Regions from separate parts of the Ralstonia condita genome, predicted to be linked through region 1. Evidence: predicted binding sites of a transcription regulator. Region 1 holds the regulator's gene; each other region holds the start of a gene.
The links. Region 1 encodes LexA, which represses DNA repair genes until DNA is damaged. Its sites were predicted from a motif close to ACTGTATNNNNATACAGT; they were not measured.

Region 1 (7,316 bases):
ATCGGTGCCGTGCGTGACCACTACACCGTCAACGCGCTCCACATCGATCCAGTGCCGGATGCGGGAGACCAGCTTTTCCCAGACGTCGAAAGTCAGGTCCTTGCTGTCGATCTGCGCGACCTGCTCGGCGCGGACATCAGCAATGCGCTCCAGTCCGAGCTTGCTGGCGGCAAGCAATTGATCGATGGGCACGGCTCCAGCGCGGTAGCGAGCCGCGGAAGCTGCGTCGTCGGCCGATCCGGCAATCGTGCCGCCGGTGGCAAGGATGGCGATGGTAGGCAAAGACATCGTTGCAGTCATCCATGATGAGGAAGCCGCGCATTGTAGCCGCGCGCTCCTCCCTTGCCGACGCGGATTTGCCCTCGCCCCTCGGTCGCACAAACAAAACGCCGGCACACAGGCCGGCGTTCGTGGCGAAAACTCAACGGGTTACTTCTCGACGAAGGCGCGTTCGATGACGTAGTCGCCAGCCTCGCCCATGCGCGGCGAAATCTTGAAGCCACGGGCATCCAGCAGCTTGCAGGTATCGTCGAGCATCGCCGGGCTGCCGCAGATCATGGCGCGATCGACCGCCGGGTCAAGCGGCGCCAGACCGATGTCCTGGAACAGTTTGCCACTGTCGACGAGGTCAGTCAGGCGACCCATGTTGCGGAACGGCTCGCGCGTAACGGTCGGGTAGTAGATCAGCTTTTCGCGGACCTGATCGCCGAAGAACTCGTTATTGGGCAACTCGCTGGTGATGAAATCGGCATAGGCGAGCTCGCTCACCTGGCGCACACCGTGCAGCAGAACCACCTTCTCGAACCGCTCATAGGTTTCTGGGTCCTGGATGATGCTCATGAACGGTGCCAAGCCAGTGCCGGTCCCGAACAGGTACAGATTCTTGCCGGGCAACAGATCGTCCAGCACCAGCGTGCCAACCGGCTTCTTGCTGACCAGCACCTTGTCGCCCACCTTCAAGTGCTGCAGGCGCGATGTCAGCGGACCGTTCTGGACCTTGATGCTGAAGAATTCCAGGTGTTCTTCATAGTTTGGGCTGGCGATGCTGTAGGCGCGCATTAGCGGCTTACCCTCCACCTCCAGGCCGAGCATGACGAAGTGCCCGTTATGAAAGCGCAGCGCCTGATCGCGCGTGGTCTTGAAGCTGAACAACGAGTCGTTCCAGTGATGGACGCTCAGAACGGTCTCTTGATTGAAAGCGGACATGGTGACGTTCGGCCGGCAAATGAAGCTTTGTGGCGGTGCAATATGCAGACAAGGCCTTGATTTTATGCGATTCGCCGCAGCCGCGCCTGCATGGATTCAGCATAAGCTTCTAACCAGCGCATGGGTTTTGACTTGGATCAGCCGCACCACCCGCCCCGGATTCGCGTGCTCCACAACAAGTCGCAACGAAATCACTTGCGCTTCCCGCGTCACTGTATAAAATCACAGCACCTGTTCAAATATACAGTACGTCGATGGCCAATCTCACCGCCCGCCAGCAGCAGATTTTCGACCTGATTCGCCAGACGATCCAGCGGACGGGATTTCCGCCCACGCGCGCCGAGATTGCCGCGGAGTTCGGTTTCTCGTCGCCCAATGCGGCAGAAGAACACTTGCGCGCCCTCGCACGCAAGGGCGTGATCGAACTCACGCCAGGCGCTTCACGCGGCATCCGATTGCGCACGACGGGCGATGCCGCGCAGCATCAGTTCTCGCTTCCGTCGATGGGATTGATGCAACTGACGCTGCCACTCGTGGGCAGAGTCGCCGCAGGCAGCCCGATTCTTGCTGCCGAACACATCGACCGTCAGTACCAGGTCGATCCATCCCTGTTCTCGGCGCAGCCTGATTTCCTGCTGAAAGTGCGCGGCATGAGCATGCGTGATGCCGGCATCCTGGATGGTGACCTGCTCGCTGTGCAGCGCGCCACCGAGGCGGCCAACGGCAAGATCGTCGTCGCGCGCGTAGGGGATGACGTCACGGTCAAGCGCTTCCAGCGCAAGGGCCGCCATGTCGAGCTGATTGCCGAAAACCCAGACTTCCAGCCAATCCACGTGGACCTCGACCGCGATGAGTTTCATCTGGAGGGGCTGGCCGTCGGTCTGATCCGGCCTGCCGCCCCGTAAGCCTGCGCGACACGCCGCGCCAAATCTTTCGCTGTTTCATCCAACCTGGAGGCGAGCCCACGGCTCGCCAGGGCGGAGTCTTGCCGCCCGTTTTTCCATCCGAACCTACGAGGTCTGCCATGCGACTCGGATCGATGTCTTCCCACCGCCGCCCGGTGCATCCGGTGCCCTTTCGACAAACGCAGGGCGTGCGCATTTATCAGGGAGAACAACGCCGCACGATGGTCGGCAGCATGGCAGCCATCTGCCGCATGCTGGATGCGATTCCGGCCGCCTCGCGTACAGCAGGCGCCGAGAGCTGTTGAACGGTTTGCATCATGCTGCGGCGCCGATCAGGGCATACCCCAATGCTGCCGCCGCAACTGATTTCATACACTGGCCGTGCCCTGAGGACAGGGCTTTCTTCAACTGATTTTCGGCCCGCCACTTGAGCGGGCTGTTTTTTGGGCGAATGTTGCCGTTGGGCCACACCGTTGGGCGGCACGTCAGCGATACGGACGTTTACCCGGATTTTGTTTGATGGGCGTGACAGTAGTATTGCTAGTGCCCTCAGGGGCAATTGAGATCGCTGAATTCGAAGCCCGCTGACTGCGGGCTTTTTTTTGCTCGCGCGCCAGGCTAGATGCTTCCCTCGGTCTCGACGACGAGTATCCTCGCCTCGCCCCTTGGATGAGCAACGTGCTCACAGCCCCGGCCGGCAAAGAAGATGTCGCCAGGTTCCAGCACCGCGACTTTCTCGCCCCCGGCTTCGCGGTAATGCATATCGACGATTCCATCGAGCACCACGAAGACCTCCTCGCCATCGTTGACGTGCCAACGATAGGGCTGGTCTGTCCAGTGCAGACGCGTGGTGATCCCGCCCATGTTGGCGATGTCAAGCGCGCCCCAGGCACGCTCGGCGCGAAACGACTTGGCGCGAATGATCTTCATGATGGCCTCTTGGGCTTACTGCATCGACTGCAGGTTACCGGCACGCGCAGCATCCCGGTGAACATCGGCATATCCAGATCGAGATCCGCCACTTTCTGGTACTCGTTGGCGTGATGCGCGGTGTCCTTTTTTGCCGGGCATGGCGGAGCCGAAATTGATGGCGTCTGGTATGAGCTTGGCGGTCGTGCTGCTTGCGGTGGGCACCGGTTTGGCATCCGGGGCGGTCATCTCGCCATCCATGCCGAGCAGCGTCGACTGCCACGCCGCCTTCGGATCGCGCGCCATGATAAGGGCGGAGCGCGGGGTGCGCATTGTGCGGCGCGACAACGCCGAGAACGCCAGAATCCGCGTTATCCTGAACTTTTCCCCCGAAGGCCCTCGACATGGAACCGTGCTTGGACACTCCTGTAGCCCTGCTCGATGTGCTGGAAGACCTGCGCAGGCGCGAGCCGATCTTCCACCGCCCGGAATTCGGCACGCGCCGTGAAGATTTCGAGCGCATGACGACGGACGATTTCTGGGAAATCGGCGCCTCGGGCCAACGCTACAGTCGCACCTACGTACTTGGCGTACTCAACGCCAGACACGGCCACATCGGTGAAGACTTCTGGCAAACCCGCGATTTCCGTTGCCAGGAGATCGCGCCCGACAACTACCTGCTGACGTACACGCTGGTGCAATCGAATCGCACCACGCGCCGGGCGACGCTCTGGCGACGGACGGCGGATGGCTGGAAGATCGTGTACCACCAGGGAACTGTCGTAGCCGACGCATAAGCGGCCAACATCGACGCGAAAAAGCCCACCGAGGCGGCCTTAGTTTCTAAGAGCGTGATGTGTCCAGCGGGACGCAAACGCGGCGCACCGAGAAGGAAACCCAAAACCCTACGCCAGAACTGCTGCCGCGTTTTCAACAATGCGCCGCCAGACCGTCTTCGTTCATCGCTTACCGTTTGCCTCCCTTAATCGCCATCAATATCGGCGTTGGCATCGTTGCGCACGAAGCCCGCGTCATGAAGGACGAAGACCTCATCCGCGATCGGCCCGTGCTCGACCTGCGTCACACGCCAGACAGCGGACGTCTTGGCATCCGACCAGATCACCATCGGCAAATGTTCACGTGCGCTCCAGCAGATCCGATGCGTGCTGTCACCTTGCGAGAGCACGTACCAACGGCATGTCGACGCTGGCGCCGGCGCTCCGGCGGGCGCGCTGGTCGGAGCAAGACGGTACGCGCCGATCGGATGACGTAGACCGTGGGCCAGGTCGAACCAGTCGCTGAAGTGGCCAAGGCGAATCAAGTTGTTGCGGTCAATCTGCGTGGTGATCCGCTTTCGATAGTCCACCACCGTCATGCGGTATTCGAGTGGGTCGGCAGCATTCCGAACGACGTACGTATCAAGAGCGTCATCGGTCTTGCGCCGAAGGCGCACCTGCCTATCGCGCCAGACCTGCAGCGTGTGCTCGCCGTCGACGCCTGCGAACGTGACCCGATAAAACAGCGCTGCAGGCTCGCGCCCCGACTGGAAGACCGACTCGAACGTCGCCGCCGGGCGTTCAGCCGCGACTGCCGGTGCCAATACCGCGCACACCAGCGCCGCGCCTGCCGCCCAGCCGCAAGCTTTACTGACGGACGGCCTTGGCATAGTCAAAGTACCGGTAGGTCTTGCCGTCAACACTCAGATCCTTCACGGCCAGATTGATGGTGTAGCTGCCCTGGGTCAATGCGGCATCCTTGGTCGCGCCGGTCGGATCGGTCGGCACCTCGAAGCTCAGGCCGGTTGCGGGCGAGACAGGATTCACCGTCGACGCCTTGACGCTCGGCGCAGTCGGGCTTGCCGGATTTAGCAGCGCCTCGTTGATGATGCGGCCATCCGCCTGAGGCATTGACAGGCCCAGCAGATAAGCGACCGTCGGTGCCACGTCAACATTGCCAGTCGGATTGCTCACAACGGTACTGGGGCGGAAGGACGGGCCGCTGGCAATCAGCGTGTTATGCACGTCCGTCGTACCGAAGCTGCCATGCATGCCACGCTGGCCGCCCGCGCTCTCGAACTCGATGCCTGGCATGCCCTGGATCGCGACCTGATCATCCCAGTTAAAGCTCACCACCACATCAGGTTGACCATTGTTCTGCCGCTGCGCATTTTCCAGATTGACCATGGACATGGGCAGCGTGCCCGGCAACGCGCCGTAGCGGCTATCCACGAAGATCGCACCATACTCCTCGCGCTGCTGCAGGACCTTCACGAGGTTCTGTACCGTAGTCGCGTCATGGCCCGGCACGTAGAAGTAATCCGATCCGCCGTTCGCGGCCACTACGATGCCATTGGCAGGGAGGTTGCCCGGAGCCGGCACCTTGAAGCTGGCAACGGGTGTCGCGAGGCCCGCGCTGATCGCCTGGTACTTCGCATTGGCTGCGCCACACAGCGAGCCGGTCGTGTCGACCTTGACCGGCACGGTCGGCGTACCGTTCGCCTGCAGGCCATACATGGCAGAGGTTGTGCAACCCGAACCGTCGTATGCATTGAACCCGCGATAGGTCAGCAAGTCGGCCGAACGAACATCGCCGGAGAAGGAGTAGCCCGTGGTCGAGACCGCACCGATGGCAGCGGCATCCGTCCCGCTGGTTGCGCCATTGACTGGCGCGCCCCCAGGGGCCGTGCCCGACGGCGTGATAGCACGCAGCGGGTACAACGAAAGCGGGCCCGAGACGCTGGAATGGCCGTGGTCAGACACGACGATCAGGTTCGTGCTCGCGTACAGGTTGTTCGCCTTGAGCGCGCTGATCAACTCGCCGAGGCGCTGATCCTGCGAGTGCAGACCAGCGATCGCATTGGCCGACCCCGGACCGTAGCCGTGCTCCACGTTGTCGGGTGTACGGAACCAGATCAGCGAGAGCATCGGCTGCTTCTTCGGCAGGATGTAGTTGGTGAACACCGACAACATGTATTTGTTGGCTGCGTCCTCGGGGGCTCCCTGGGTCGTATCGCTGCTGTCGCGAGCCGCGATAGCGGTCACGCCGCTGGCACTGTCATAGGCCGTGGTGTTGAAGGTGATGTAACCGGCGCGCGCAGTCGGATCTCCGTTCGTGGCGGCCAGCGTGACGGCGTCGGACCCCGAATACCCGAACTGCGTATTGAACGGCAGCGCATAGCCGGCGCTTTGCAGTTCGGTCACAAGGCTGCGAGGCTGGACGGTGTTCTCATCGAGGAAATAGCCGCCCCGCCCCAGATCCTGGATGAAGGCGGCTCCCGACTTCCCGACCGTCGCGGTCGTCAAGCCCGCAGCCTGCGCCGTGGCGAAGAGGCTCTTCACCAGAAGAAGTTGCCCTCCGTAGTACGTATTGAGGGTGGTCAGGACCTGGTAGTCCTCGGTAAAGATCGGGTCGACATAATCAGCCGATGCAGCTGCAGTCTTGGTGCTGTTCGGCGTCCCGAGCGTGCCCGACGGGATCGTGTTGGACGCTCCCTGCGGCGGCGTCCAGAAGGTGTTGCCATAGAACCCGCTGGTCTTCGGGAACGCGCCCGTCGCGAAGGACGAACCGTTCATCATCGTAAAGGTCGGGTAGGTTGAGTGGTTGTCGCTGAAGTTGACACCCGCCTGGCGCAGTGCGTACAGATTCGGTGTATCCGTGGCGTTGACCGAATCGGGGCGCAGCCCGTCCCAGACCATGATGATCGTTCGCGCTGGCTGGCTCTGGGCCGCAGAGATGCCATTGCTCAATACTGAGTCGCCACCGCATGCGGCGACAAGAATGCTGCCAGCCAAGGCGGCTGCCAAGCCGTACATGTGTTTCATGTTCAATCCCCTGGAACCATCACTTGATACTGGCGCAGGAGACTAAGTTTGATACGTGACGGAACCGTGACATTCCACCGTGGGCGTCTGAACGGCAAACGGAGTTGTCGACTATGCGTTGGATTTTATGGAACGGCGCCGAGAAGCCCGCCGCCGAGACATGCCGTGAATCGGCCAAGAGATGGACTGCGGAACAACCGCACGTGGCGGGTGATCGCCCAGCCTTCTGCCAACTATCCGATGGGTCGATTCCGAGGGCCGATTGCCGACCCATGCAACAGCGACTTCCCGCCACTTGCAAGGAAGAAGGCGAATGGATGTTTATCGCTCAACATGCGAGCGCGTTCAGTACCTTGTGACTTCGCACGACCACCCGGTCATGGTCGGCGACGTGTCACGCGCTCGCCGAAAGAAAGCCAAGTTCTCGCTGAGACTTAGCCCCCGCGGCTGAGCGCGCGAGGTCATCCTGCGTCTC
Region 2 (7,316 bases), on a different contig from region 1:
GGGTGCGCAGATGGAGCGTGCTATCCCACACGCTGGCGGTCACGTCGACCGGCAGCACACGCACATGGTTGCGCCGCGCCTCCTGCACCAGTTGCGACGGTGAATAGAACCCCATCGGCTGGCTGTTGAGCAATGCCGCAAAAAACGCGGCCGGCTCGTGGCATTTCAGGTAGCTGCTGACATAGGCCAGCTTGGCGAAACCGGCGGCGTGGCTTTCCGGAAAGCCATATTCGGCAAAGCCTTCCATCTGGTTGCACAGCGATTCGACAAAAGCCTTGTCATACCCCTTCTCTTCCACCATCACGCTCATCAGGCGCTCCTGATGTTGCGTGAGGTTGCCCTTGCGCTTCCAGGCCGCCATGTCGCGGCGCAACTGGTCGGCTTGGTCCGGGGTGAAGTCAGCGGCGTCAATGGCGATCTGCATGACTTGCTCCTGGAAGATCGGCACGCCGAGCGTTCGCTTCAGCACGCCTTCCACCTCCTTGCCGGGGTAGATGACGCAGTCGGTCTGTCCGTTGCGCATTGCCTCCCGCCGCTGCAGGTACGGATGCACCATGCCGCCCTGGATCGGCCCCGGGCGCACGATGGCCACCTGGATCACCAGGTCGTAATACGTCTGCGGTCGCAAACGCGGCAGCATCGACTGCTGGGCGCGCGATTCGATCTGGAACACGCCGATGGTCTCGGCCCGGCAGATCATCTGGTAAGTCTTCTCATCCTCATCCGGAATGTTCTGCATGGCGAGCCTGCCGGCCGCTTTGTAATGGGCTCGCCGGCCCGGCAACGCATCCACCATGTCCAGCGTGCGGCGGATGGCCGTGAGCATGCCCAACGCCAGGACGTCTACCTTCAGCAGGCGCAGCGATTCAAGGTCGTCTTTGTCCCACTGGATGACGCGGCGGTTTTCCATGGCCGCGTTTTCGATCGGCACAAGCCGCGAGAGCTTGCCCTGCGCGATCACGAATCCGCCCACGTGCTGCGACAGGTGACGCGGAAACCCCCGCAACTGGTCCACCAGCAGGGCCCAGCGCTGCACCAGCGGCGATTCCGGATCCAGCCCCTGCTGGCCGGCGCGCTGGGCGAATTCCTTGCGGTTGTCCCACCACGCCTGCCCCTTGGCCACCTGCTCGATGATGCCCAGATCAATGCCGAGCGCGCGGCCGACATCGCGCAAGGCGCTGCGCGTGCGATAGGTGATCAACGCAGCGGCCAGCGCGGTGCGCGTGACGCCGTACTTGTTGTAGATGTACTGGATGACCTCTTCGCGGCGCTGGTGCTCGAAATCGACGTCAATGTCGGGCGGCTCGTTGCGTGCGCGCGAAAGAAATCGGGCGAACAGCGTGTTGCCGCTTTCCGGATCGACCTCGGTGATGCCCAGGCAATAGCACACCGCCGAGTTGGCCGCCGAGCCGCGCCCCTGGCAGAGAATCTCTTTGCTCCGCGCGAACTTCACCACGTCATAGACCGTGAGGAAAAACGCCTCGTAGCGCAGTTCGGCAATCAGTTTGAGCTCTTGCTCGATCTGTTTGCGGACCTTCTTCGGTATCGAATCGCCATACCGCCGCGTGGCACCGGCCTCTACCTCGGCGCGCAGGTATTGGGCAGGCGTCATGCCTGCGGGCACGACCTCGCTTGGATATTCGTACTCGATTTCATCCAGCGAAAACGTGCACAGTCCCGCCAGCTCCACTGTGCGCTGCAGAGCCTTGAGCCCGCGATCGCCCTGATAGAAAAACCCGAACTGCATGCGTGTTCGCATGGCCTGCTCGGCGCTGGGGGCCAGTTCCAGCCCGCACGCGGCAAGCGGCCTGGACAGGCGGATGGCGGCCAGCACGTCGTGCAGCGGCTTGCGCTGGCGCGAATGCATCTGCACGCCTCCGGTGGCCACCATGGGCACGTCGGTCTGCTCCGATACCGCGGCCACCGTGGCCCGGTGGCGATCATCGGCATGGCGCAACGGCAGCTCCAGCGCAATCGACAACCGATCGCCGAACACGCGCGCGCACCACGTCGCCTGGGCCAGCAGGTGCTGCGGGTCGGGGTCGTAGTCGGGCAGCAGAATCGCCAGGCAATCGGGCACGCCGCGTAGATGGGAAAGCGCCTCTTGCGGTGCGGCCAGGTCGTCAGCGTGCAAACGGTACTCGCCCTTGGGCGCTGCCAGCCGTGCCTGCGTGATGATCTCGCACAGGTTGCCGTACCCCTCGATGTTCTGCGCAAGCAACACCAGTTTCAGCCAGGGCTCGCCCTGCGCATCGCGCACGGTGAAGCGGCTACCGGTGATCAGCTTGAAGCCCAGGGCCTTGGCTTTCATGTGCGCGCGCACCGTGCCGGCGACCGAGCACTCGTCGGTCAGCGCAAGTGCCTGGTAGCCCAGTTCGTGCGCGCGCTCGACCAGCTCCTGTGGGTGCGACGCCCCGGTCAGGAACGTGAAATTGCTGATGCAATGCAGCTCGGCATAATCGGGCAGGCCGATGGAAGTGGTTGCCATGGTGCGGCTCGCCTAGCCAAACAGCCCGTGCAGATACCAGCGGCCGTCGTCTTCGCCGGCCTTCACTGCGGCAGAAACACGTTCGCGGTAAAGCCAGTAGCGCACGCCCTGCCCATCTTCGGCGATGAAGTAATCGCGTTTGATCAGGGCATCGTCCCACCAGCCGGACTCAATGCGCTCGGGCAGCGACACCAGCCGCAGCGGCCCGCGGTAATACGGATAGTGTTGACGCGTCAGCAGTGGAATGGGTTTCTCCAGCAGCCACAGCGGCCGCTCTGGCTGCTGCGCATGCCATTGCGTCAGTGCCTGGCGCGCCGCCGCACGGCCTTGCGTGGTGGTCGCGGCATTCACCTCGGCCCAATGGTTGGCGCGCTCGGGGCGATGGTCTGCGCAGGGCTGCGGATGGCGCACGTTGCCTGCCCCCAGCCGGGCGATGAGCGTATCGAGCAGGCGGGCTGCATCCTCGGCGCGACCACCCGGCTCGGGAAAGAGGGATTCAGTGGGCGGAGCAAGCGGCGTGGCATCGGTCACGGTCAGGCGCAGTTCAACCACCGGCGCGGTCAGCGTAAGCCGATGCATGCGCTCGTGCAGTACACGCGACAGGTGCAACAGCGTGCGAACGGGTTGCGCCAGCGCGATCTCCACCGGCGTGGAGGAAGCCGTATCCTCACTGCCCCGGCCGCGCCGGCGTTCATGCTCCAGCGTGAGGCGATACGTCTTGGCACCCAATTGATGCGCCGACAGCCAGCCCACCAGTTGCAGCAGCAATTGCTCCGATGCTGCCAGGACGCCTTCCGCACTATCAATGCGACCCGGCAGCTCCAGCGGCACATCAAAACGCAACGGTGCGGCAAACCACGTAAAGCTCTCGTGCCGATTGCCGTACGCCGCATCCAGCGTATCGACCAACAGCGGCCCGCAGCGGCGGCGCAGACCCCCACGCGGCAACGCACGCAAGTCAGCCAGCGTGCGGCACCCGAGGCCGTCAAGCCAATCTGGTCGTGTGAGGCGCGTTACGGCATCCACCGACAACCGATCGAGCAGAACCGACAAACGCTCCTGCCGCACGGCACGCCGCGCACAGCCTTGACGCATCGCCGTACGACGATGCCCGCGCGCTGGCGCTGGCCGCGCGCTGGCCAGCCACGCCGCTCCGCGTGCCGTCGGACCGGCGCCAAGCTGCGGCATCGCGCCCAGCCGGAGCGCGCAATACCTCACTGCCCGGCACAGCGCGCGATGGCCGCCGAACAGGCGCAAACTGGCCTCGACTTCCAGCAGCACAGTCCCTTCTTCCACCACATCCAACGTGACATGGGGCGTGAATGCCAATAGCGCGAGTGCCAGGGATTGCAGCAGCCGTCCCTCCGCCGCCAGATCACGATCGAGCTGCACGGCGTGGGGCACAAGCGCCTGTGCGCCCGCCCGCCGCAGGCCGGGACGCACCCCTTCACGCATCGCCAAACCATTGGCTGACACCACGCGCTCCTGCTCCAGCACCACGACTGGCAAGGGGAGCGCGGCCGGGTCAGACCACTGGGGTCGAAGCGCGTCGAGGGGCAGACGGGGCAGATGCACCGCGATCCAGAACGGCATGATCGGAGGCGTCCGACAAAGCATCGAACGCAGCGGAAGACGAAGAAGAGGACAGCACCGCCAGCAGTGCCGCAGTGGCCGGATCCATGGTGAAGGGCTCGGCGGGCTGCACCGGCAATGGACGCACAGCCGCTCGGCCAGCCCGCAGCGGATCGGCCAACGGCAACTGCAATGGCGACTCGCGCAGCGGCCCGCGCCGCTTGTGGAAGACGATGGACAGCGCATCGCCACCTGCCGGCGCCAGCCCCAGCCGCAACACCGCCGGCGAGGACTCACGCAGGGCCTGCGCCGGCCGGAATACCCAGATGGCGCTCTCACCTGACTGCGCCAGCACCTGCAGCCTGCGCAGTGCCCCCGGACGAACCTGGTTCAGCCAGATCAGGACGCCGCCAAAGGCCTGGCTGCGCACGATCTGCTCGGCCGCCCACAGCAGATCGGCCTGCATGTCGGCCCGTACCCAGACGATTTGTTCAGGCGAGAAATCCCAGCCCACCAGCCGCACCGCATTGGGCAGATACGGCGGCCCCACCAGGGCGATGCGCCTTGCACCTGCGCACAGCGTGGACAAAGCCGGACGGAGCAACCGGCATTCGCCGATACCCGGCTGCGGACACAGCAACTCGGTCAGCCCGCCGAGAGGCCAGCCGCCGCCGGGCAGCTCGGCATCCAGCGTGTCATAGCCGGTCGACAAGACGCGTCCACCGCCTCGCGCCAAGCTGCCCGCGCGCCACAGTGCCGGGTGCAGCGTTTCGGGTGCCGGCACGGCTCGGGCTTTTCGCGCGGCCAGACGTGGCTCGGACACCACCTGCCCAGCGGCGACGGGGTGTTCCGCCACACCTTCGGCGAAAGAAAGAGACGAGGACAGCGCAGACATGGGAGAGCCGCAAGGCAAGTCGGTGAAATACTGTATGGATATACAGTATCACAACTTTACGTCTGCAACGCTTCTTTTCCAAGGCAAGCTGCCCACGTACAAAAATGGTGTGATGTTCCTGGTGACCCAGCCCGTTTCCCGTGGAAAAAAGCAGCGTTACCAACAGGAGCGGGCGGGCCGCCAACGCTCAACGCGTGGGCGGGTGGGTCCCAACGACAAGGCTTCGGAAGGCCGCAACACGACGGTCTGGCCATCAACGCCCGACAGGTTGTCCGGTGGAGGCGTCACTGGGCCAGAAGATGTTCAGCGGCACCGCAATGCTGATATCGAACCCCGTGGTCTCGCCTTCCACAGGCGGCCCACCATCCAGTGCCCACGCCACCCAGTTCTTCAACCGGGCACAGACTTCAGCGCGGTCTGACGGCGGTAACTTCAGATAGGTCTGCACCATCGACGGTGTGAGCTGGAAGGACAGCGAATCAACCTGCTTGACTCCGTCTTGCATGCACACAGTCCACCACGCCTGCACGTCAAGGGCGAGCGCGCCGGCCAGGTCGAACTGCAATTCGGCGTTCTCCGGCAACGCATCGACGATTGCAGCATGCAACTCGTTGAACTGCGCGCCAAGCGCGCTATCGGAACCCGGCCCTGTCATTGCTGTCTCCTCCTTTTGCGCCTGCAGGTGTGCGGCACATCGCCATAAAACCAGCGTAGCCGCACAGCCACGAACCGCCTTGACGGGACGCAATGAGGTTCCCGCTTGCACTTGTCGGAAACCAAATGTGTCGCGACAAAAGGTTGCCGATATCCATCGCACCTCGCCACAACGTGGCGACGGCGGTGCGGAATGACGCACGCCAATGTCGAACGATCTGCTTGCCAGGACACAACGGCGCACCGGGCATCTGACGGGACGTTTCTTGCGAGGCAATCAACGTCATGTCCCTTGCAGCAGGTATTCCCCTGCCCCGCCATCGGCGAAGCAACCCGTCCCGACCGCCCTCAAGCCATCGCGCTCGCGCACAAGAAAAAGCGCATCCAACTGCTTGCGGCGCGCGAGTGCCACGCCATCCTCCTCGCCCAACACCATCAATGCCGTGGCGTATGCATCCGCGTCCATGCAACAGGATGCGAGCACCGTGACCGACGCAACCCCGTTGTTCAACGGCTGCCCCGTTCGGGGATCCATCGTGTGTGAAACACGCTGGCCATCGCATTCGCGCCAATGGCGATAATCCCCCGACGTCGCAATTGCGACATCGGTCATCTCAATGACGGAGAGGGGCTCCCTGCGTTCATCATCCGGTCGTTCGATAGCGATCGCCCAGCATGCATTCGATGGCTTGGTACCGCGCGCGCGCATCTCGCCATCGATGCCGACGAGCCAGGATTCAATGCCGTGGCGGTCCATGACGCGCCCCAGTTCGTCGACACCAAAGCCCTTGGCGATCCCGCACAGATCCAGTGCGAGCGGCGCGCGTTTGCGGGCACGGCCGCGCGTGGCGTCGACTTCAAGCAGCGCGCCGACGGGCGAGCGAGGCTGCGCGGGCAACGCCCCTGTGGCGCTCGGCGCATCGGCTTCACGTGGGCCGAAGCCCCAGCGGCTGACCACATCGCCCACGCCGACATTGAATGCGTTACCGCTCTCCTGGCCGATCTCGATCGCGCGTACCAGCACCATCGCAAGGTTGGCGGAAATCGGCACCCACACGTCAGGCTCGGCCAGATTCAGCCGGGTGAGATCGGAAGTGGCCTTCCAGTTGGACATTTCCTGATCGACGGCCTGCACCGCGCGATCGAGCGCCGCTGCAAGGCGGGCGCGATCAAGGTCGGGACCGGCATAGCACTGCGCGCTGTAGCGCGTCCCCATGGTCTCGCCGTTCAACGTGTAACGGCAGCGCGCGCGCCCACCCTGACGCTCAATAGACGTCTTCGACATAGGAACCCTTCAACTTCAAGTCATTGACCGTCACACCCGACCCGGCAAGAATGCGCTCCCAGGCCGTTGCAACGCCCCTTGCCATCTCCCGGCCGCCACACACCATGACGTGCGCACCTCGCGCAACAAGGTTGCGCAGCGCGGCCGCATCGGCAAGCAAGCGCTCCTGCACGTAGGTCTTTTCACTCGGGCTCGACAATGCAGTGGTCAACGCGGTCAACTGCTGCTTGCCGACGAGTTCGGCGAGTTCCTTGTCATACAGAAACGCATCGCCGGATCGCCGTGCGCCAAAGTACAGGTGCATCGGCCTTTCGGCTGCGTTGTGCCGAATGAAACCAACGAACGGACCGACACCGGTTCCAGCGCCAATCAAAATGACCGGCGCCGTGCCCGCGGCTGGCCGGAAGCTCGGGTTCGGGCGG
Region 3 (7,316 bases), on a different contig from region 1:
CTGATACCGATGCTGGGTATCGGCCTGCCGCAGCCGAAGATCGAAATCTCCGCGCTGTACTACGACTACCGGTTTCGGCAATTGCCGCCCTACCGGCAACAGGGTGACCCGGATCTGGACCTGCGGTTCTCCACCTTGATGGCCGAGTTGGGCCTGCCGACGTGGGATGCGCACGACGCGCTCAACGATGCCGTGATGGCCGCGCTTGCCTTCGTCAAGCTGCGCCACCTGGGTGCGGCTTGATGCTGTGCGCGGCGAGCCTTGTCGGCGCCTCAGATGGAAGGCGGCCGTGATTGATCCTGGGCAGGCGCCTGTGCAGCCTCGGCGTCGTGTTCGGCTGCGTCCGCGGCGCGGTTGGTCCGCCATGCATAGAGCACCGTGATCAGTACGTAGGCGATGGGCGCCCCCTGGCTTGCCACCCAGTAGGCAAACGGCCAATCGAAAATGCGCATCGACAGATCGCGGGCGAAGAACGCCACTACGAAGGTCACCACGAACCACACGCCAAGCAGCGCGGCAATCCAGCGCATGTTGGTGATCCAGCGGCGGCGCGACGGTGTGCCAGGTGTGATGCTCATGCGCTGGGCTCCTCGCCGGGCGAGCCACGATGCAGCGTAATGCGAAAGCGTGCGCCGGCCATGCGCGGAGACGTCTGATACACGTTGTCGAGCACTTCGATGTCGCCGCCGTGCTGCTGCACGATTTCGCGCACGATGGCCAGGCCCAATCCGCTGCCTTCCGCCTGCGTACCCAGGATGCGATAGAAACGCTGCATGACGCGTTCACGTTCTGCCACAGGGATGCCGGGGCCGGTGTCGTCGACGTCGATGAAGACGAAGGGCTCGAACGGCGCAGTGGTGATGCGCACGGTGATGCGGCCGCCCTCGGGCGTGTAGCGGATCGCGTTGTCGAGCAGGTTGTTGAGCATCTCGGCGAGCATCGTCGCATTGCCGGAGATCCTGACCGGAGCGCCGGGCTCCTCGAAACCGAGATCGATGTGTTTGGCCCATGCCTTCGAGAGCCAGTCGGCCACCACCTCGCGTGATAGCGCACAGATGTCCAGCGGCACCATGCCGTCGGTCGCGCCCATGTTCTCCATGCGCGCAAGCGAGAGCAGTTGCTTGACCAGGTGCGCGGTGCGATCCGAACTGTCGGCGATATGTGCGAGCGTGCGGCGCAATTCGTCAGGCGATTGCTCGCGCTGGGCGAGCTCGGCCTGCATGCGCAGACCTGCCAGCGGCGTCTTCATCTGGTGCGCGGCGTCGGCAATGAAACGCTTTTGCGTGTGCACCGATTGCTCCAGCCGCCCGAGCAGATCATTGAACGACGCCACCAGCGGGGTCAGCTCCTGCGGCGCGGCGCCTTCGTCGATGGGGCTGGTGTCTCCCGGGTTGCGCGCTCGGATGCGCTCCTGGATGGCATTGAGCGGCGCCAGACCCCGCGTGAGCCCGAACCACACCAGGATCACCGCCAGCGGCAGGATCACGAACTGCGGCAGGATCACGCCCTTGATGATTTCATTGGCCAGTTGCGCACGCTTGTCGAGCGTCTCGGCCACCTGCACCAGCGCGGGTTTGCCGGCGGCGCCGGGCTGCTGCACGTACGTGTAGGCAACGCGGATGTCCGCGCCATGGATACGTTCGTCGCGCAGCTGAACCAATCCGCCGGCACCCGCATCTTCCTCGGGAGGCAAGGGTAGGTCGCGGTCACCCGAGACGAACTCGCCATTGGTGCCGAGCACCTGGTAATAGATGTTGTCGGTTTCGTCCGCGCGCAGGATCTCGCGCGCCGAGATCGGCAATTGCAGCGTCACGCGACCGTTCACTTCGCGCAATTGCTGACTGAGCACGATGGCACTCGATTCCAGCGCGCGGTCGTAAGGCGCGTTTGCAATCGACTTGGCCACCAGGTAGGTCACAGCAATGCTCATCGGCCAGAGCAGCAGCAGGGGCGCCAGCATCCAGTCGAGAATCTCGCCGAAGAGCGAGCGCGCGACGGGCCGCGAGGCGTCGTCTTCCAAGTGGGGAAGGGTGTCAGCGAGGTCGCGGTCGTCAGCCGTGGGCGCGGTGCCGGGACGTTCCGGTCGCGGTGCCCGGGGGCGGCGCCAGGGCCAAGCCAGCCGATCAACCATGGGCGGCAGCCGGGGCCGTGGTGGCAGCGCGTTCCAGGCAATAGCCGAGCCCGCGGACGGTGGCAATGCGGATGCCATCCACCTCGATCTTCTTGCGAAGCCGATGGATATAGACCTCGATGGCGTTGTTGCTCACTTCCTCGCCCCAGCCGCATAAGTGGTCGACCAGCTGTTCCTTCGACACCAGCCGGCCCACGCGCGCGAGCAGAATCTCCAGCAGGCCGATTTCGCGAGCGGAGAGCTCGACCACCTGGTCATGGATATAGGCGATGCGCCCCACCTGGTCGAACGCCAGCGGACCATGCCGGACCAGCGTCGCGCCGCCGCCCGCGCCGCGCCGCACGAGTGCGCGCACGCGCGCCTCCAGCTCCGACAGGGCGAAGGGTTTGGCCATGTAATCGTCGGCGCCCAGGTCCAAGCCCTTGACGCGCTCTTCCACACTGTCTGCGGCGGTCAGGATCAGCACCGGCAGCATCGCCCCGCGCGAGCGCAGGCGCTTGAGCACCTCCAGCCCCGACATGCGCGGCAGGCCCACATCGAGGATCAGCAAGTCATAGGTTTGCGCTGTCTGGGCGGACAGCGCAGCGTCGGCGGCCGCGCCATCGGCGGCACGGTCGACGGCGTAGCCCGCCTGGCGCAGCGAACGGGTCAGCCCGTCGGCCAAGGTGGCGTCGTCTTCGGCAATCAGAATGCGCATGCGTGTCTCCCCGCGATGCTGGGGCGAGGTTTCTGTTTCGCCCATTCCGCCGCTACATGGTTTTTGCGCGACACGAAATCCGGGAGACTTGTCAAAACCACTGGTTTTTTATACAGTGTCTCGAATTCGCCGTGCTGTAGTCTTGGCGGCGCTAAAGTGATGAAACTGGGCTGGGATGTGCGGCCCGTTGTTGCAGACAACCGCTGGAATCGCAAGCCCTTGCGGCCAGTTTATACACCAATTTGCACGAAGGACGACCATGGAAGACGGCAAGAAGGCAGCCACGATGAGCGCGGAAAAGCAGAAAGCGCTGGCTGCCGCGCTCGCGCAGATCGAAAAGCAGTTCGGCAAGGGCTCGATCATGAAGATGGGCGACGCCGAGGTGGAGCCGGTCCAGGTCGTGTCGACGGGTTCGCTGGGGCTCGATGTGGCACTGGGCGTCGGTGGCCTCCCGCGCGGGCGGGTGATTGAAATCTACGGCCCGGAATCGTCAGGCAAGACCACGCTGACACTGCAAGTGGTTGCCGAGATGCAGAAGCTGGGCGGCACGTGCGCCTTCATCGACGCCGAACATGCCCTAGACGTCACGTATGCCGACAAGATTGGCGTGAGCGTGCCGGACCTGCTCATCTCTCAGCCGGACACGGGTGAACAGGCCCTGGAAATCGCCGATGCGCTGGTGCGCTCGGGCTCGGTCGACCTGATCGTCATCGACTCGGTGGCCGCGCTGGTGCCGAAAGCTGAAATTGAAGGCGAAATGGGCGACGCGTTGCCTGGCCTGCAGGCCCGTCTGATGAGCCAGGCGCTGCGCAAGCTGACCGGCACCATCAAGAAGACCAATTGCATGGTCATCTTCATCAACCAGATCCGCATGAAGATCGGCGTGATGTTCGGCTCGCCGGAAACCACCACCGGCGGCAACGCGCTCAAGTTCTACGCGTCGGTGCGCCTGGACATCCGTCGTATCGGCTCGATCAAGAAGGGCGACGACGTGGTTGGTAACGAAACCAAGGTCAAAGTCGTCAAGAACAAGGTGGCGCCGCCGTTCCGGGAAGCCATTTTCGACATTCTGTACGGCCAGGGTGTGTCCCGCGAGGGGGAAATCATCGACCTGGGTGTGGAAGCCAAGGTCGTCGAGAAGTCCGGTGCCTGGTACAGCTACGGCGGCGAGCGCATCGGCCAGGGGCGCGACAACTGCCGCGAGTACTTGCGTGAGAACCCCGACCTGGCTCGCGAGATCGAGAACAAGGTCCGCGAGGCGCTGGGCGTGACGCCGATGAGCGCCGTAGCGGTGGCCGAAGAAGTCGAAGGCGAGTAATTGGGCCGGCCGTCGGCGCAGATCGGCGGCTCTATCGAGATTGAATACGCCTGCCGTTCCCCAACGGCGGGCGTTTTTTCTTTTGGTGCTGAATCAATGCCATTGCCGCGTCAACCGTTATCGCTGAAGGCGCGTGCGCTGGGGTATCTCTCGCAGCGCGAGCACAGCCGGACGGAGCTTCGCCGCAAGCTGGCTCCGCATGCCGAGTCCGCTGAGGCGTTGGATGCGCTCCTGGACTGGCTGGAGCACGAAAACTGGCTTTCGAACGCTCGCTTTGCCGAAAGTGTGGTGCACCGTCGCGCGGGCCGCTACGGCACCGCCCGTCTGATGCAGGAGTTGAAATCCCACCAACTCGGCGCTGAGACACTCGACGAGGTCAAGGCGCAACTGCAAGACACCGAAGCCGCGCGGGCAAAGGCGTTGTGGGAAAAACGCTTCGGCTGCCCACCTGCCGATTTGGCCGAACGAGCAAAGCAGGTTCGCTTCATGATGGCGCGTGGCTTCTCTCGTTCTGTGGTGTCTCGCATCATCGCCGGCTCGGAAGAATTGCTGGATGGCGGTGACGAATCCAGCTGAATATCGGCGATCTCGCAACAATTGCCGATGACAATCGGCTTGGGTCTCGGTCTTTTCGGTTGTATCGATGGCGCTTGTTGCGACCACTCTGTCACCGCAATGCAGCATGCGACCCGGTTCGGTTGCGACGACGTGTTAAAATCCACGACTTTGATGCCGTCTTCTACTTCGGTGGCAAGACGATTGCGTTCGTGTTTAGCGGCTCATGCGCCGCTGCGCGCGTCCCGTAGGTGATGCACGAGATCCGTGTGCGCCTGCCTCCATCGGTCCTATCGGTCTGTCTGGTCCATGCCTTTGTCCACGCCCGTCCCGCGCGTCATGCGCCACCGCCGTGCCATCACGGTGGAGGCCTATTTGCGGGAAGACGGCCTGTGGGACATCGAAGCGCGCCTGACGGACACCAAGCCACGCGATATCCCGCTTGCCAGCGGGGGCGTTCGTCCACAGGGCGAACCTCTGCACGACCTGTGGCTGCGCGTGACCATCGATACCCGCATGAACATCGTGGAAGCTGAGGCGTGCTCTGATTGGGTGCCTTATCCCACACATTGCGACACCATCGGGCCGGCCTACCGCAAGCTCATCGGTTTGAATCTCATGAAAGGGTTCCGCAAGGCATCCCGTGAGAGACTCGGCGGCGTGGCGGGGTGTACGCACCTGACGGAGTTATGCGGCGTGCTGCCCACCGCGGCCATCCAAGCTTTCGCGGGCGACGTCTTCCCGGTGCGCGACAACTCGAACGATGTGCGACCGGTCGAGCCTGGCGAAACGCCGCCTTATCAACTCCACGGCTGTCACGCCCTGCATTTCGAGGGCGAAGTGGTCCGTAAGCATTACCCGCGCTGGTTTGCCTATCAGCCGCAACCTGAATCGCAAGCCAAGCCGCCAGCCAAGATCCTACCGCCAGTCACCGAGCCGTCGCCCGGGCCGTCGTCCTGACGAATCCGCGCCGCTCGCGTTTTCAACATTCATCACACTCACTCTGCCTAGCAAAGGAAACACGCATGAATATCCATGAGTACCAAGGCAAGGAAATCCTGCGCAAATACAATGTGCCGGTTCCGCGCGGCATTCCGGCCTTCTCGGTCGACGAGGCTATCAAGGCCGCAGAAACCCTGGGCGGCCCGGTGTGGGTCGTGAAGGCACAGATTCATGCGGGCGGCCGTGGCAAGGGCGGCGGCGTGAAGGTGGCCAAGAGCATGGAGCAGGTCAAGGAATACGCCAGCAGCATCCTGGGCATGACGCTGGTGACGCACCAGACCGGTCCGGAAGGCAAGCTGGTCAAGCGTCTGCTGATCGAAGAAGGCGCGGACATCAAGAAGGAACTGTACGTGTCGCTGGTGGTGGACCGTGTGTCGCAGCAGGTCGCGCTGATGGCCTCGAGCGAAGGCGGCATGGACATCGAAGAAGTCGCAGAATCGCACCCGGAAAAAATCCACACGCTGCTGATCGATCCGCAAGCCGGCCTGCAAGACGCCCAGGCTGACGACATCGCCCGCAAGATCGGCGTGCCCGACGCGAGCGTGCCGCAAGCCCGCCAAGCCCTGCAGGGCCTGTACAAGGCATTCTGGGAAACCGACGCTTCGCAAGCTGAAATCAACCCGCTGATCCTGACCGGCGACGGCAAGGTCATCGCGCTGGACGCCAAGTTCAACTTCGATTCGAACGCGCTGTTCCGTCACCCGGAAATCGTTGCCTACCGCGATCTGGATGAAGAAGACCCGGCCGAAATCGAAGCCTCGAAGTTCGACCTGGCTTACATCTCGCTCGACGGCAACATCGGTTGCCTGGTGAACGGCGCCGGCCTGGCCATGGCCACGATGGACACCATCAAGCTGTTCGGCGGCGAGCCGGCCAACTTCCTCGATGTGGGCGGCGGTGCCACCACTGAGAAGGTGACCGAAGCCTTCAAGCTGATGCTGAAGAACCCGGACGTGAAGGCCATCCTGGTCAACATCTTCGGCGGCATCATGCGTTGCGACGTGATCGCCGAAGGCGTGATCGCGGCGGCGAAGGCTGTGTCGCTGTCGGTGCCGCTGGTCGTGCGCATGAAGGGCACCAACGAAGACCTCGGCAAGAAGATGCTGGCTGACTCGGGTCTGCCCATCATTGCCGCAGACACGATGGCAGAGGCCGCCGAGAAGGTCGTGGCCGCAGCCGCCGGCAAGTAAGCCGCCCGCTGACCCAACCATACGCGAACGCGAGTTGCGCCCGCTGCTGAGTACGTCGGCGAGGCTCGCTGCATAAAAGGATTACAGCATGTCGATTCTGATCAACAAAGATACCAAGGTCATCACCCAGGGGATTACCGGCAAGACCGGCCAGTTCCACACCCGCGGCTGTCGCGATTACGCCAACGGCAAGAACTGCTTCGTCGCAGGCGTGAACCCGAAGAAGGCCGGCGAAGACTTCGAAGGCATTCCCATCTACGCAACCGTCAAGGACGCCAAGGCCCAGACCGGCGCGACCGTGTCGGTGATCTACGTGCCGCCCGCAGGCGCCGCTGACGCCATCTGGGAAGCTGTCGAAGCCGAACTTGACCTGGTGGTTTGCATCACCGAAGGCATCCCCGTGCGCGACATGATGATGGTCAA

Region 2: the regulator LexA is predicted to act here: its motif matches at 4,985-5,002, upstream of imuA (translesion DNA synthesis-associated protein ImuA).
Region 3: the regulator LexA is predicted to act here: its motif matches at 2,928-2,945, upstream of recA (recombinase RecA).

What each region holds. Positions count from the first base shown of each region.
Region 1 is NZ_CATYWO010000011.1:40,083-47,398, forward strand. It holds gene R2N03_RS20540 (asparaginase) at 1-288, opposite strand, end outside; gene R2N03_RS20545 (ferredoxin--NADP reductase) at 430-1,206, opposite strand; gene lexA (transcriptional repressor LexA) at 1,461-2,111, shown strand; gene R2N03_RS20555 (hypothetical protein) at 2,231-2,416, shown strand; gene R2N03_RS20560 (cupin domain-containing protein) at 2,730-3,041, opposite strand; partial or broken gene R2N03_RS20565 (dipeptidase) at 3,057-3,326, opposite strand; gene R2N03_RS20570 (nuclear transport factor 2 family protein) at 3,425-3,817, shown strand; gene R2N03_RS20575 (hypothetical protein) at 4,003-4,719, opposite strand; gene R2N03_RS20580 (alkaline phosphatase family protein) at 4,664-6,841, opposite strand.
Region 2 is NZ_CATYWO010000002.1:115,703-123,018, forward strand. It holds gene R2N03_RS07050 (error-prone DNA polymerase) at 1-2,488, opposite strand, end outside; gene R2N03_RS07055 (Y-family DNA polymerase) at 2,501-4,081, opposite strand; gene imuA (translesion DNA synthesis-associated protein ImuA) at 4,014-4,955, opposite strand; gene R2N03_RS07065 (hypothetical protein) at 5,209-5,610, opposite strand; gene R2N03_RS07070 (FAD:protein FMN transferase) at 5,893-6,894, opposite strand; gene R2N03_RS07075 (PepSY domain-containing protein) at 6,875-7,316, opposite strand, start outside.
Region 3 is NZ_CATYWO010000004.1:386,988-394,303, reverse strand. It holds gene R2N03_RS15655 (3'-5' exonuclease) at 1-243, shown strand, start outside; gene R2N03_RS15650 (sodium/substrate symporter small subunit) at 273-578, opposite strand; gene R2N03_RS15645 (sensor histidine kinase) at 575-2,131, opposite strand; gene R2N03_RS15640 (response regulator) at 2,124-2,828, opposite strand; gene recA (recombinase RecA) at 3,088-4,146, shown strand; gene recX (recombination regulator RecX) at 4,243-4,722, shown strand; gene R2N03_RS15625 (DUF2889 domain-containing protein) at 5,011-5,661, shown strand; gene sucC (ADP-forming succinate--CoA ligase subunit beta) at 5,727-6,893, shown strand; gene sucD (succinate--CoA ligase subunit alpha) at 6,982-7,316, shown strand, end outside.